Regions from separate parts of the Streptomyces sp. NPDC097129 genome, predicted to be linked through region 1. Evidence: riboswitches for the same ligand, from Rfam matches in the RefSeq annotation. Region 1 holds a riboswitch; the other holds the start of a gene.

Region 1 (7,552 bases):
GGAACCGTCATCGTGACTGTTCGCTTTCTTCCAGTGTCCGTGACGCGCCGGGCTCCCCGGTGCGTGTGGCACGTAACCCTAAGGCCTTGCGGTCACCGGCCGCTGGTCCGTCCACGGCGGCGAGGCGGCCTCGTCCGATACGTCCCGTTACGTCATGCTCTGTAGACATGATCGGCAACTGGACGACCGCGGTCGGCACGGCGCGAAGGACCCTGCGGCGCACCTCCGCCCCGGTGACGTACGCACTGATCGCCGTGTGCTGCCTGATCTTCCTGCTGGGCCCGGCGGCGGGGGTGAATCCGGCCTACGGCCACGGCGACGAGCTGCTCGCCGCCCAGCGCGCATACTTCCGGCGCTGGGGAGTGGTCCCGGCCGACCTCTTCCACGGCTCCCCCGGCGCGGCCCTGACGCCCGTGACGGCCCTGTTCGTGCACGGCAGCTGGGTGCATCTGCTCGGCAACATGCTCTTCCTCTACGTCTTCGGAGCGATGACCGAGGAACGCATGGGCCGCGTCCGGTTCGTCGTCTTCTACGTCGGCTGCGGATATCTGGCCCTCCTGGGATACGCCGCCGCCCACGCCGCGTCCGAGCAGTCGCTGGTCGGCGCCTCGGGGGCGATCTCAGCGGTCCTCGGCGCGTTTCTCTCCCTGTTTCCCCGCGCCCGCGTGACCAGTCTCCTGCCGTTCCTGTTCTTCCTGCCGCTGCGCTTCCCGGCGTGGGTCGTCCTGCCGTTCTGGGCGGCGCTGCAGTGGCTGGCGGCGGGGCGCGCCGCGCAGGGGCCGGGGGTGGCGTATCTGGCGCATCTGGTCGGCTTCGGGCTGGGGTTCGTGGTCGCGTGGGTGGTCGTCCGCCGTGGGACTAGAGTGAAACCCGCCCCTGCTCCGGCCCCCGAGGGAGAGAACCAGCCGTGATCACCGCGATCGTCCTCATCAAGACCAGCGTGGACCGGATCCCCGAGATCGCCGAGCAGATCGCCTCGCTGGACTCGGTGAGCGAGGTCTTCTCCGTCACTGGGACGTACGACCTGATCGCCATGGTGCGGGTGCGGCAGCACGAGGACCTGGCGGAGGTCATCCCGGGGCGGATCAGCAAGATCCCCGGCGTGGAGGGCACGGACACGCACGTGGCGTTCCGCACGTACTCCCAGCACGACCTGGAGGCGGCGTTCGCCATCGGTCTGGACTCCTGACCGAGGGAACACCGCCTCCCCGGGCGCTTCACGGCCTCGGACCGCGCCTCGGACCGCGCCTCGTCCCGCTCCTCAGACCGCGGGGACGCAGCGGCCGTCCTCCGTGCGGTAGGTCCACTTCGCGCCCTGCGTGACCAGTTCCTTCACCGCCGTGACGAAACGCTCCACGTGCTCGTCGGGGGTGCCCGCGCCGAAGCTGACGCGGATGGCGTTGAGGGACTTCTCGCCCGGCGCCGCCTCGGGGGCGCCGCACTCGCCCTGGGTCTGGGGGTCGCTGCCGAGCAGGGTGCGCACCAGCGGGTGGGCGCAGAAGAGGCCGTCGCGGACGCCGATGCCGTACTCGGCGGACAGGGCCGCGGCGAAGTGGGAGCTGTTCCAGCCCTCGACGACGAACGAGATCACGCCGACCCGGGGGGCGTCGTCGCCGAAGAGGGAGAGGATCCTCACCTCGGGCACGTCGGCCAGGCCCTCGCGGACCGTGGTGATCAGGTGCTGCTCGCGGGCGACCAGGGTGTCCCAGCCGGCCTCGGTCAGCGCCTTGCAGGCGGAGGCGATGGAGTAGGCGCCGATCACGTTCGGGGAGCCGGCCTCGTGGCGGGCGGCGCTGTCGTGCCACTCCACGTCCACTCCCCCGTCCTCGCGCCGGGCGACCTTGCGGCTGGCGCCGCCGCCGGCGAGGTAGGGGTCGGCGGCCTGGAGCCAGTCGGCGCGGCCGGCCAGGACGCCGGAGCCGAACGGTGCGTACAGCTTGTGGCCGGAGAAGGCGACCCAGTCGACGTCGAGGTCGCGCACGCTCACCGGGTGGTGCGGGGCGAGCTGGGCGGCGTCCAGGACGATCCGGGCGCCGTGGGCGTGCGCGGCGGCCGCCAGTTCGCGCACCGGCCACAGCTCGCCGGTGACGTTGGAGGCGCCGGTGACGCAGACCAGGGCCGGGCCGTGAGGGTCGCGGTCGGCGAGGGCGCGCTCCAGGGTCCGAACGGCCTGCTGCGGGGTGCGCGGGGCGTTGAGGTAGCTGACCTTCGCGTGCTGCCAGGGCAGCAGCGAGGCGTGGTGCTCGGTCTCGAAGACGAAGACCTGGCAGTCGGCCGGGATCGCCCGGGCCAGCAGGTTGAGCGAGTCGGTCGTGGAGCGGGTGAAGACGACCTGGTCGCCCTCGCGGCAGTCGAGGAACTCCTCGACCGCGCGGCGGGCGTTCTCGAACAGGTCGGTGGACAGCTGGGACAGATACCCGGCACCGCGGTGCACACTGCCGTAGTACGGCGCGTACGCGGCCACGTCGTCCCAGACGCGCTGCAGTGCGGGGGCGCTGGCGGCGTAGTCGAGGGCGGCGTAGGTGACCTCGCCGCCGGTGACGAGCGGGACGGTGACATCCCGGCCCAGAACGGACAGCGGGGCACAAACGGACTGGGCGGAGGCAGCGGTGGAGACAGACATGGCGGAACTCCCGTGAGGGTGCGCGGCAGAGCGCGGGAAAGTGAAGGAAAAAGGGTGCGCGGAGGCGGGGCTCGGCGGCCCTATCGCATTCGCTTGCTCACGGAAGACTCCTCGACGACCAGGACCCCTGGGTTCGCGAGGGGTCCGCGCTTGCCGCAGACCTTGCTGACTGCGGCCTGGTCTTCACCCGGGGCACCCCGCCACGGACGGAGGGTTGCCGGACAGTCGGCCGGGGCCTCATGACTGTCACTCATGACCTGGTTCAGGAACCTAACGGAAGTGATCGCCGCCCCGCAACCCGGGTCCGCATCGCGGGACGGCCACCGGCCGGCGTCAGGAGTTGCTGGCCGCCACCCAGCGGTCCAGGGTGCGCTTGGCCGAGCCCGAGTCGATGGACAGGGCCGCCTTCGCCATGGCGGCGCGGATCTGCTCGGTCAGGGGGGCGTCGGTCGGCGCGAGGGCGACCAGCGCGGCCGCGGAGTTCAGCACGACGGCGTCCCGGACGGCCCCGGGCTCTCCGTCCAGCATGCGGCGGGCCACCTCGGCGTTGTAGGAGGCGTCGGCGCCGCGCAGGGCCTCCACGGGGGCCAGGTCGATGCCGACGTCGCGCGGGTCGAAGGTCTCCTCGGTGACCTTGCCGTCGCGGACGACCCAGACCCGGGACGTGGAGGTGATCGTCAGCTCGTCCAGGCCGTCGTCGCCGCGGAAGACCAGGGAGGAGTTGCCGCGCTCGGCGAAGACGCCGGCGACGATGGGCGCCATCCTGGCGTCGGCGACGCCGACGGCCTGCGCGCGCACCTTCGCCGGGTTGGTCAGCGGGCCGAGCACGTTGAAGGTGGTGCGGATGCCCAACTGGCCGCGTGCGGCGGCCACATGGCGCAGCGCGGGGTGGAACTTCACCGCGAAGCAGAAGGTGATGCCGGCCTCCTCCGCCACCTGGGGCACCCGGTGCAGCGGCAGGTTGAGGTTGACGCCGAGCTTCTCCAGCACGTCGGAGGCGCCGGAGGCCGAGGAGGCGGCCCGGTTCCCGTGCTTGACCACCTTCGCGCCCGTGCCGGCCACGACGATGGAGGACATCGTGGAGATGTTCACCGTCTTGGCGCCGTCGCCGCCGGTGCCGACGATGTCGACGGTGGGGCCGGGCACCTCGATGACGTTGGCGTGGTCGTACATCGCCCGGACGAGACCGGTGATCTCCTCGACCGTCTCACCCTTGGCGCGCAGCGCGACCGCGAAGCCGGCGATCTGCGCGTCGGTGGCCTCGCCGCGCATGATCTGGTCCATCGCCCAGGCGGTGTCCTCGGCGCTCTGGTCGCGGCCCTCCAGCAGACCGTTCAGCACGCGCGGCCAGGAACGGCCCGCCGCGGTGTCGCCTCCAGCGGGGGTCACAGCGCTCATCAGCCGCTCCTGGTCGTCGTACGCATCGAATGACACCTCCACCCTATCCAGCCCCGCACACGGCGAAGGGCCCCGTCCGAACACCGGACGGGGCCCTGCCCACGCACGACAAGCCCCCGGGCCGCCCGAGCCGGGACGCCGGGAGCCCCGCGGCCCCGCGACCTCGCCCGGCCTACGAGCCCGCGGCCGCTCCCGCTCGGCCCCCGTCACCGGGCCAGCGCCTCGCGGAACAGCCGTCGGCGGACCACCGTTCCACCGAGCGGCCGGCCCGAAGGCCGACCGCACACGGCCGAAGGGCCCCGTCCGAACAGCGGACGGGGCCCTTCGGCCGTGGCGTGGCTGACGCAGCGATCAGTGGTGGCCGTGGCCGCTCGTGATCTCCCTGTACTCCTCGGCGGTCGGCTTCGGAATCTGCGACTCCTCGCCGAAGTACGCCTCGCTGAGCTTGGCGCGCAGCTTCTCGCCGCCCTTCACCTTGCGCTCGACACCGTTCTCGTCGACCGTGGGGCCGATCTCGAGCGGCTGGTACTGCTCGTGCGCGGTGAGGGTGTGCAGCGCCTCCTGGCTGAGCTGCTCGTGGACCTCGATGAACTCACCGTGCGGCAGGCGCTTGATGGTGCCGGTCTCGCGACCGTGCAGCACCTTCTCCTTGTCCCGGCGCTGCAGGCCGAGGCAGATCCGCTTGGTGATCAGGAACGCGAGGACCGGTCCGACGAAGACGAAGATCCGCACGAACCAGGTGACCGCGTTGATCGACAGGTGGAAGTGCGTGGCCCACAGGTCGTTGCCGCCACCGATCAGCAGGGTCAGGTACACCGTCATCCAGGCGACGCCGAGACCCGTGCGCGTCGGGGCGTTGCGCGGGCGGTCCAGGATGTGGTGCTCGCGCTTGTCGCCGGTGACCCAGGACTCGATGAACGGGTAGACCGCGATCGCCACCAGGACCAGCGGGAAGATCACCAGCGGGATGAACACACCGAGGACCAGCGTGTGACCCCAGAAGTTGATCTCCCAGCCCGGCATGAAGCGGATCAGGCCCTCGGAGAAGCCCATGTACCAGTCGGGCTGGGCGCCCGTGGACACCTGGTCCGGCCGGTAGGGGCCCATGGCCCAGATCGGGTTGATCTGCGCGACCGCGGAGATGACCGCGATGACACCGAAGACCAGGAAGAAGAAGCCGCCCGCCTTCGCCATGTACACCGGAAGCAGCGGCATGCCGACGACGTTCTTGTTCGTCTTGCCGGGACCCGCGAACTGGGTGTGCTTGTGGTAGAAGACCAGGATCAGGTGGGCCACCATCAGGCCCAGCATGATGCCCGGCAGCAGCAGGATGTGGATCGAGTAGAAGCGGGCCACGAAGTCGCCGCCCGGGAACTCGCCGCCGAAGAGGAAGAACGACAGGTACGTGCCGACGATCGGCACGGACAGGATCGCGCCCTCCATGAAGCGGACACCGGTGCCGGAGAGCAGGTCGTCCGGGAGCGAGTAACCGGTGAAGCCGGTGAACATGCCCAGGACGAACAGCAGGAAGCCGAACAGCCAGTTGATCTCACGCGGCTTGCGGAACGCGCCCGTGAAGAACACGCGCATCATGTGCACGAACATGCCCGCGAGGAAGATCAGCGCGGCCCAGTGGTGGATCTGCCGGATGAGCAGACCACCGCGCACGTCGAAGGAGATGTGCAGGGTCGACCGGAACGCCTCGGACATCATCTGTCCCTGGAGCGGGACATACGTGCCGTGGTACTCGACCTCGTTCATCGACGGGTGGAAGAACAGCGTCAGATAGACGCCCGTCAAGATGATGATGAGGAAGCTGTACATGCACACTTCGCCCAGCATGAACGACCAGTGGTCGGGGAAGATCTTGCGCATGTTCGACTTGGCGAGGGAGTAGATCCCCAGCCGGCCGTCGGCCCAGTCGGCGACGCGCTCGCCGGCCGGCGCCTTCCCGCGAGAGCGGGGTGCTTGGTTCGCTGCAGTACTCATCCGCGCTCCCAGAAAGCAGGACCGACGGGCTCTTCGAAGTCGCCGAGCGCCTCGAGGTAGCCCTCGTCGTTCACACCGATGCGCAGCTGCGGCAGGGCGTGACCGGCGGGACCGAAGATCACACGGGCACCGTCGGACAGGTCGAAGGTGGACTGGTGGCAGGGGCACAGCACGTGGTGCGTCTGCTGCTCGTACAGCGAGATCGGGCAACCGACGTGGGTGCAGATCTTGGAGTACGCCACGATGCCCTCGTGCGACCACTGGAGCTCGCGCTTGTCCTTGATGTTCTCCGGCTGGAGCCGGACGATCATCAGGGCCGCCTTGGCGATCTGGGTCTGGAAGTCCTCGTCGTGCTCCTCCAGGCCCTCGGGCTTGGCGAAGGTGAGCGAACCGACCGCGACGTCCTCGGGACGCAGCGGCTCGTTCGTGTTCATGTTGACGAGGAGCTTGCCCTTGGACCACAGCGTGTGCCGCAGGCTCGTCCCGGGCAGCGGACCGAGGTCACGCAGCAGGAACAGACCCGACAGCGGGACCAGGGTCAGCGCACCGAACATCGTGTTGCGGATCAGCTTGCGCCGGCCGATCGCCGACTCCTTGGCGCCCTGGCGGAAGTCCGCGTGGACCTTCGCCCGGACCTCCGGGGAGGCCTCGATCGGGTGACGCTCGTCGGCCACCTCCACGTCGGACATCAGGGTGCGGGCCCAGTGGACCGCGCCCGCGCCGATGCAGAACAGCGCCGTGCCGAGGGTCAGACCCAGCGCGAAGTTCATCGCGCTGAGGTGGCCGATCGGGAAGACGAAGATCGACTTGTGGTGCGGGATCGTCACGTACGAGGCGATGAAGCCGAGGGTGGCCAGCATCGACACCGTGAACAGCAGGGCCACCATCCGCTCGGACCGCTTGGCGGCCCGCTCGTCGATGTCCTGGATCCGGTGCTCGTGGGGCGGCAGACCGGGGTCGGCGAACGGGTTCTCGTCCGCGACGCCTACCGCGCCGTGCGCGTGGTCCTGCTCTGCGGGCAGGTTCTCTTCTGGAATGTCTTGGCTACTCATGACTTCTTGGCCTTTGCGGTCCGAGCGGCGACCCAGACGGCGACCGCGATCAGGGCGCCGAGGCCGAAGATCCAGGCGAACAGACCCTCGGTGACCGGCCCGAGGCCGCCCAGCTCGAGACCGCCCGGGTTCTCCGTCTCATCGCTGTTGACCGCGTGCAGGTACGCGATGATGTCCTTCTTGTTCTGCTCCGACATGGTGGTGTCGGGGAACGACGGCATGTTCTGCGGGCCCGTCTGCATGGCCTCGTAGATGTGCTTGGGATCCACACCCTCGAGCGTCGGGGCGTACTTGCCGTTCGTCAGCGCGCCGCCCTTGCCGGTGAAGTTGTGGCACTGCGCGCAGTTGGTGCGGAACAGCTCGCCACCCTTGGCGAGGTCCGCCCCTTCCGGGCCGTACTGCTGCTTCGTCGGGACGGCCGGGCCGGCGCCGAGCGAGGCCACGTAGGCCGCGAGCTGATCGATCTGCGCCTGCGTGTAGATGTTCTTCT
Region 2 (7,552 bases), on a different contig from region 1:
GCCTCCATGCGCTCCATGTCGGTGGCGAAGTAGGCGGAGATGTAGCCCTTGTCGAAGCGCATGCCCTCGGTGAGCTCGAGCTCGAGGCCGAAGGTGTTGCTCTCCTCGACGGTGATGACGCCTTCCTTGCCGACCTTGTCCATCGCCTCGGCGATCAGCTCGCCGATCTGGGTGTCGGCGGCGGAGATGGAGGCCGTGGAGGCGATCTGCTCCTTGGTCTCGACGTCCTTCGCCTGCTCCAGCAGGGCGGCGGAGACGGCCTCGACGGCCTTCTCGATACCGCGCTTCAGAGCCATCGGGTTGGCGCCGGCCGCGACGTTGCGCAGGCCTTCCTTGACCAGGGCCTGGGCCAGCACGGTCGCCGTGGTCGTACCGTCACCGGCGACGTCGTCCGTCTTCTTGGCGACTTCCTTGACCAGCTCGGCGCCGATCTTCTCGTACGGGTCCTCGAGCTCGATCTCCTTGGCGATGGAGACGCCATCGTTGGTGATCGTGGGCGCGCCCCACTTCTTCTCGAGGACGACGTTGCGGCCCTTGGGGCCGAGCGTCACCTTCACGGCGTCCGCGAGCTGGTTCATGCCGCGCTCGAGGCCGCGCCGCGCCTCCTCGTCGAACGCGATGATCTTGGCCATGTGAAGTGGTCCCTCCAGGACTGGGGGTGATTACTTCGGACCGCGCCCGCGCCCGCGACGGACGGCCCCGACCGGAGGAAGCTCCTTGCTCCGCCCGGCCCTGGCCTCACCGACCCGGTCCTTACGTTGTCACTCTCACCTTCAGAGTGCTAACGCAATGATTAGCACTCGGGCATGGTGAGTGCAAGCGCCTCTCGGGGGTCGGGCCGGTCGATCAGCCGCCCGCGAACACGGCCGGGACGGCGTCCGGACGGCATCCGGGACGGCGCCGGGGCACGCCGAAGGGCCCGCACCCTGTGCGAGGTGCGGGCCCTTCGTGCGTGAATGAACGTTCAGGCGGCGACGCGAACCATGTCGGCCTGCGGACCCTTCTGGCCCTGCGAGATCTCGAACTCGACCCGCTGGCCCTCTTCCAGGGTGCGGTAGCCGTCCATCTGGATGGCGCTGTAATGGACGAAGACGTCCGCACCACCGTCGACCGCGATGAAGCCGTAGCCCTTCTCCGCGTTGAACCACTTGACGGTGCCCTGAGCCATGCCTAACTCCCCTATTACTGGCCCTTGCACAGATCCGCACTTCGCGGATCCGGGTCAGACCTCGCCCCCCGGATGGGTGGGGGCGTGCGCCGGAACGCGTCGACCGCGGCTGAATGTATCTGTCCAACTGCCGTCTGCAACAGGTCAATCGGACGAGAAATCTGGACGGGGCCGGTCCGGAATCTCGCGAGAATTCACCTGAATTCCGAGCAAGTCGGGCCCCACAAAGGGGTGCAAAAAAGACAAAAAACCTGCGTACTTTGGCTACTTCTTATCGCCCGTGCAGCAGGTTCCGAAGATCGCGCCGAAAGGATTGCGGGGCGCGTTCCCCAACTCTACCGCGTCTAACCACATGGAATTGCCCCCTCCGTTTCTCTCACGGAGGGGGCAATCAGATGAACTCTTCGTGTCAGCAGCCGCCGGCCACCGCCGGGATGATCGACACGCCCGCGCCGTCCGGGGTGGCCGTCTCCAGGCCCTGCTCGAAACGCACGTCGTCGTCGTTGACGTACACGTTGACGAACCGGCGCAGCTTGCCCTGGTCGTCCAGGACGCGGGCGGCGATGCCGGTGTGGTTCTTCTCCAGGTCCGCGATGACCTCGGCGAGGGTCGCCCCGTCGGCGGGCACCTCGGCCCGGCCACCGGTGTAGGTGCGCAGGATGGTGGGGATGCGAACGGTGACACTCACGGGGAAACCTCCGATAGGGGCGCGGGGAACTGCGCGACCGGCCCCCGCCGGCCCGCAGACACAACTCAACGATGCAGGCCCTAGGCGAGCCCGGCCTCACGGAACGAGTCGAGGCTGGGACGAATCGTCGCGGTCAGGCCCGTGCCGGCGACCGCGTCCAGGGTCTTCAGGCCGTCGCCGGTGTTCAGCACGACCGTCGTCTTCGTCGGGTCGAGAACACCGTTCTCGATCAGCTTGCGGGTGACACCCACGGTCACACCGCCGGCGGTCTCCGCGAAGATGCCCTCCGTGCGGGCCAGCAGCTTGATCGCGTCGACGACCTGCTCGTCGGTGACGTCCTCCACCGCACCGCCCGTGCGGCGCGCGATGTCCAGGACGTACGGCCCGTCGGCCGGGTTGCCGATGGCGAGCGACTTGGCGATGGTGTTCGGCTTCTGCGGGCGCACCACGTCGTGCCCGGCCTTGAAGGCCGTGGACACCGGCGAGCAGCCCTCGGCCTGCGCGCCGAAGATCTTGTACGGCTTGTCCTCGACCAGCCCCAGCTTGATCAGCTCCTGCAGGCCCTTGTCGACCTTGGTGAGCTGCGAGCCGGAGGCGATCGGGACGACGAGCTGGTCGGGCAGCTGCCAGCCGAGCTGCTCGCAGATCTCGTAGGCCAGCGTCTTGGAACCCTCGGCGTAGTACGGCCGCAGGTTGACGTTGACGAAGCCCCAGCCCTCGCCGGCCGGGTCGCCGATCAGCTCGGAGCAGAAGCGGTTCACGTCGTCGTAGTTGCCCTCGATGCCGACGAGCTCGCCGCCGTAGATCGCGGCCATGACGACCTTGCCCTGCTCCAGGTCGTGCGGGATGAACACGCAGGAGCGCAGGCCGGCCCGCGCGGCGGCGGCGCCGACGGCGCCGGCCAGGTTGCCGGTGGAGGAGCAGGACAGGGTGGTGAAGCCGAAGGCGCGCGCCGCCTCCAGGGCCTGCGCGACGACGCGGTCCTTGAAGGAGTGGGTCGGGTTGCCGGAGTCGTCCTTGACGTACAGACCGCCGGTCACGCCGAGCTCGGCGGCCAGGTGGTCGGCCTTGACGAGCTTGGTCCAGCCCGGGTTGATGTTCGGCTTGTCGGCCACGTCCGCGGGGACGGGCAGCAGCGGGGCGTAACGCCAGATGTTCGCGGGGCCCGCCTCGATACGCTTGCGGAGTTCCTCGGTGTCGTAGGCCGAGAAGTCGTAGGCGATCTCGAGCGGGCCGAAACACTCCTCGCAGGCGAAAACCGGGCCCAGCGGGACGCGGTGACCGCACTCGCGGCAGCTCAGGGCCGCGGCGGGACCGAGGTCGACGGTGGAGGTGCTGGTAACTGTCTGCGCAGCCATGTGAGGCGAGGCCCTTTCTCCTCATCTTCCCCACGACGCATCTCGCCGTGAGACGGAATTGGCACCTTCCCCGGCCGGGAGCCTCGCGTGAACGAGTCCGGAATCAGGGTGGTTGCCGGGGCTTCACCGGGCCGTGTCCCTCTGCCCCTCTGGATGAGCGGTATTCGGTTGTGAACGCGTGCGACCCCCGACATGCGATGGTCATCAGCGTTGTTCAAGACTGTAACCGAAGGCCAGGACAGTTGAGATAGCCGTCCGAACCGCGAGATGGATCACACGATCACCCGATGTGAGCCGGTGTGATCACGACAGTGAGGAGCCGCACACCGTGCTTGAAGAAGTCGAGCGCTGGCTGAGCACCCGCTCCTGGTCCGTGAGCGATCGGCCGCTGCACCAGATCCTGGCCGCCAAACGCGCCACGGGGCAGACGGTCTCCGTCGTGCTGCCCGCGCTGAACGAGGAGGAGACGGTCGGCGACATAGTCGCGGTCGTCCGGCACGACCTCATGCGGCAGGTCCCGCTCGTCGACGAGGTGGTCGTGGTCGACTCGGGCTCCACCGACCGTACCGCCGAGGTGGCGGCCGCGGCGGGCGCCCGCGTCGTCCACCGCGACGAGATCCTGCCACGCGTCCCGGCCGTCCCCGGCAAGGGCGAGGTGCTGTGGCGCTCCCTGCTGGTCACCTCCGGCGACATCGTGTGTTTCGTCGACGCGGACCTGAAGGAGTTCTCCTCCGACTTCGTGACCGGCATCGTCGGCCCGCTCCTCACCGACCCCGGCGTCCAGCTGGTCAAGGCGATGTACGACCGTCCGCTGGCCGGCGCGAGCGGCCAGGGCGGCCGGGTCACCGAGCTGATGGCCCGCCCGCTGCTGAACATGCACTGGCCGCAGCTGGCCGGCTTCGTGCAGCCGCTCGGCGGCGAGTACGCGGCCCGCCGCTCCCTGCTGGAACAGCTGCCCTTCCCCGTCGGCTACGGCGTGGAGCTGGGCATGCTGGTCGACGCCCTGCACCTGGTCGGTCTGGACGCCCTCGCCCAGGTCGACGTCGGTGTGCGCATCCACCGCCACCAGGACGGCCAGGCCCTCGGCCGGATGGCGGCGGCGATCTACCGCACCGCCCAGCTCCGGCTGGCCCGCGGGCACCTGATCCGGCCGTCCCTGACCCAGTTCGAGCGGGGCGAGGACGGGTTCGAGCCGCGCACGTACTCCGTGGACACGGAGGAACGCCCCCCGATGACGGAGATCGCGGAGTACGCGGCGCGGAAGGTGGCGTGAGGCGGACGTCCGCGGACGGTGGCGCGGGGCGGGCGTCCACGGGCGGTGGCGTGAGGCGGACGTCCGCGGACGGTGGCGTGAGGCGGACGTCCGCGGACGGTGGCGCGGGGCGGGCGTCCGTCAGCCGGCGTGGCCGTCGGACCAGCGCCAGCGGCCCGCCGCGTCCTGCTCACAGGTCAGGTACTCGCCGCCCTTGCCGTAGGTGCTCAGGCCGTGGTGGCGGTTGGCGCAGAACTGGCCGTCGGCGTAGCAGTTGCCCGCGGGGCTGGTGATCGCGCAGGTCTTGCTGCCGCCGCCGGACCCGCCACTGGTCCCGCCGCTGGTCCCGCCGGTGGTCCCGCCGCTCGATCCTCCGCTCGTCCCGCCGCTCGATCCCCCGCCGGCGGCGGTCTTCGTCGGCTCGGGGGTGTGCAGCAGACGGCCGCCGCAGTCCCGCCCGTCCCGGGCGATGACGAAGGCGACGTCGAAGGAGGGGGCGCGGTCGTCGGGGTCGTCGATCTGCTCGCAGACCTTTTCGCTCGCGCCCCAGGAGGAGGCCGTCCGTCCGCCGCCGTCGAGGGACGCCCCGGTGCCCTGGAGGTAGACGGCGTAGCGCAGGCCGCTCGCGCGGGCGGCGGCGACGGCCCGGCCGACCGCCGTCCCGGTGTGGTCGCTGATCGTGACGACGGTGGGTTCGGCCGCCGGTGCCGGGCTGCTGCTCGCCGGTGACGGCTCGGGCGCCGGCGCGGAGGTGCTCGGCGCGGCGCTGGTCGCCGGCGTCGTCTGCTGGACGGCCTTGCCGTCGGTGTCGTCGGCCTGGCAGCCGGTGAGCACGAGCGCGGCGGCCGCGACGAGTGCGGCGAGTCCGCGGGCTCCGCTTCCGCGCAGGCGTCTGTGGCCACGTGTACCGATCATGAGATCCGCCCCCCTGGCGTACGTGTCGATTCGTGTATCCGGCATCTTGTACGGTTCACAGGATCTTCACAAGCGGTTGGCGCAAGAGTCGTGTGAACGGGGCGTATACGACCGGCCACCGGATCCGGCCACACGTTTGAGGGTTTCCGGTGCGGGCTAGGTTGAGGCGTATGGCTTCCACGCACGGTGCTGATCAGAGGGCTCGGGTGCTGGTCGCGTCCAACCGCGGCCCGGTTTCGTACGCGGTGGGCGACGACGGCTCGCTCATCGCCAGACGGGGCGGTGGCGGGCTGGTGTCCGGGCTGTCGGCCATCGGGCCGGAGGCGGGGGCGCTGTGGGTGTGCTCCGCGCTGTCCGACGGCGACCGCGAGGCGGTGCGGCGCGGGGTCGGCGAGCAGGGCGTGCGGATGCTGGACGTCCCGGCCGACGTGCACGCCGACGCCTACAACGGCATCGCCAACTCCGTGCTGTGGTTCGTGCACCACATGCTCTACCAGACACCCCTGGAGCCGGTCTTCGACGCGGAGTTCCGCCGGCAGTGGGCGTCGTACGAGACGTACAACCGCGCCTTCGCCGAGGCGCTGGCCGAGGAGGCGGCCGAGGGCGCGGTGGTCATCGTGCAGGACTACCACCTCACCCTGGTCCCGGGGATGCTCCGCGAGCTGCGGCCCGATCTGCGCATCGGGCACTTCTCGCACACCCCGTGGGCGCCGCCGGAGTACTTCCGGATGCTGCCGGACGACATCGCGCGGCAGGTGCTCGACGGGATGCTGGGCGCGGACCGGCTCGGCTTCCTCACCCGCCGCTGGGCGGACGCGTTCACGGCCTGCTGCGAGCAGTTCGCGGACGGGCTCGGGGACACCCGGATCGGGGTGCACGGGCTCGGCGCGGACGCCGACTTCCTGCGCGAACGCGCGCACCGGGAGGACGTCGGTGAGCGGATGGCGGCGCTGCGGGAGCAGATCGGCGCGGGCCGCAGGGCGATCGTGCGCGTGGACCGCACCGAGCTGTCGAAGAACATCGTGCGCGGGCTGCTGGCGTACCGGCAGCTGCTGGAGGACCACCCCGAGTGGCGCGAGCGGGTCGTGCACGTGGCGTTCGCCTACCCGTCCCGGCAGGACCTCGCCGTCTACCGGGACTACACCGCCGAGGTGCAGCGGGTGGCCGAGGAGATCAACGCCGCCTACGGCACGGACGGCTGGACGCCCGTCGTGCTGCACGTCGAGGACGACTTCGCGCGCTCGCTGGCGGCGTACCGGCTCGCGGACGTGGCGCTGGTCAACCCGATCCGGGACGGAATGAACCTGGTCGCCAAGGAGGTGCCGCTCGTCTCCGAGGAGGGCTGCGCGCTGGTGCTGTCGCGGGAGGCCGGGGCGTTCGAGGAGCTGGGCGAGGACGCGATCGCGGTCAATCCGTACGACGTGACCGGTACGGCGGCCGCGCTGCACGAGGCGCTGAGCATGCCGGCGAGCGAGCGCAACGACCGCGCGAAGCGGCTGGCGGCAGCGGCGACCGCGCTGCCGCCCGCCAAGTGGTTCCTGGAACAGCTCCAGGCGCTGCAGCAGGCCTGACCCCGCGCGGCCGGGGCGTCTCGCCCGCTAGACGGGCCGGGTCACCCGGTCCGCCAGCGCCGACAGCAGCCGTACGACTCCCTGCGGGCCGTCGACCACCACGTCGGCCCGTTTCGACAGCTCCGTGACCTCCGTGCTGCCGCTGCACACCAGCAGGCCCGGGACGCCCTCGGAGCGCAGGGCGTCGACGGCGGCGAAGGCGGGCAGGTCGCCCAGGTCGTCGCCGGCGTAGACGACGGACTCGGCGCCCACCGCGCGGACGTACTCCGTCAGCGCCACGCCCTTGTCGACGCCGGGCGGGCGCAGCTCCAGGACCAGGCGGCCCGGCTCGACGATCAGCCCGTGCCGCGCCGCCAGGTCCGCCAGCGGCTCGCGCAGCGCCTCGAACGCGGCCTGCGGGTCCTCGGCGCGGCGGGTGTGGACGGCGACCGCGCGGCCCTTCTCCTCGATCCAGGTGCCGCGCCAGGCGCCGACCGAGTCCAGCAGGCCGGGCAGTTCGGCGCGCACCGCGGCGACGCCGGGGTGGGGCGGCGGCGCGGTCAGCTCACCGGTGGCGGCCTCCCACCGCTCGGCGCCGTAGTGGCCGAGGACGACGAGGTG

The links. Region 1 has a riboswitch for S-adenosylmethionine ahead of AC0B9F_RS01435 (aminotransferase class V-fold PLP-dependent enzyme). Riboswitches for the same ligand answer to the same signal wherever they lie in the genome.
Region 2: it holds a riboswitch for S-adenosylmethionine, as region 1 does, so the genes downstream of both, thrC (threonine synthase) here and AC0B9F_RS01435 (aminotransferase class V-fold PLP-dependent enzyme) in region 1, are expected to answer to the same signal.

Annotation. Positions count from the first base shown of each region.
Region 1 covers NZ_JBVOQE010000001.1:312,594-320,145, forward strand. The annotation lists gene AC0B9F_RS01420 (hypothetical protein) at 1-11, opposite strand, end outside; gene AC0B9F_RS01425 (rhomboid family intramembrane serine protease) at 168-911, shown strand; gene AC0B9F_RS01430 (Lrp/AsnC family transcriptional regulator) at 908-1,189, shown strand; gene AC0B9F_RS01435 (aminotransferase class V-fold PLP-dependent enzyme) at 1,262-2,623, opposite strand; SAM riboswitch class IV at 2,765-2,881, opposite strand; gene trpD (anthranilate phosphoribosyltransferase) at 2,957-4,021, opposite strand; gene qcrB (cytochrome bc1 complex cytochrome b subunit) at 4,373-6,010, opposite strand; gene qcrA (cytochrome bc1 complex Rieske iron-sulfur subunit) at 6,007-7,062, opposite strand; gene qcrC (cytochrome bc1 complex diheme cytochrome c subunit) at 7,059-7,552, opposite strand, start outside.
Region 2 covers NZ_JBVOQE010000006.1:56,454-64,005, reverse strand. The annotation lists gene groL (chaperonin GroEL) at 1-632, opposite strand, end outside; gene AC0B9F_RS18770 (cold-shock protein) at 965-1,168, opposite strand; gene AC0B9F_RS18765 (MoaD/ThiS family protein) at 1,578-1,856, opposite strand; gene thrC (threonine synthase) at 1,937-3,214, opposite strand; SAM riboswitch class I at 3,233-3,374, opposite strand; gene AC0B9F_RS18755 (glucosyl-3-phosphoglycerate synthase) at 3,543-4,487, shown strand; gene AC0B9F_RS18750 (hypothetical protein) at 4,608-5,381, opposite strand; gene AC0B9F_RS18745 (alpha,alpha-trehalose-phosphate synthase (UDP-forming)) at 5,552-6,952, shown strand; gene otsB (trehalose-phosphatase) at 6,980-7,552, opposite strand, start outside.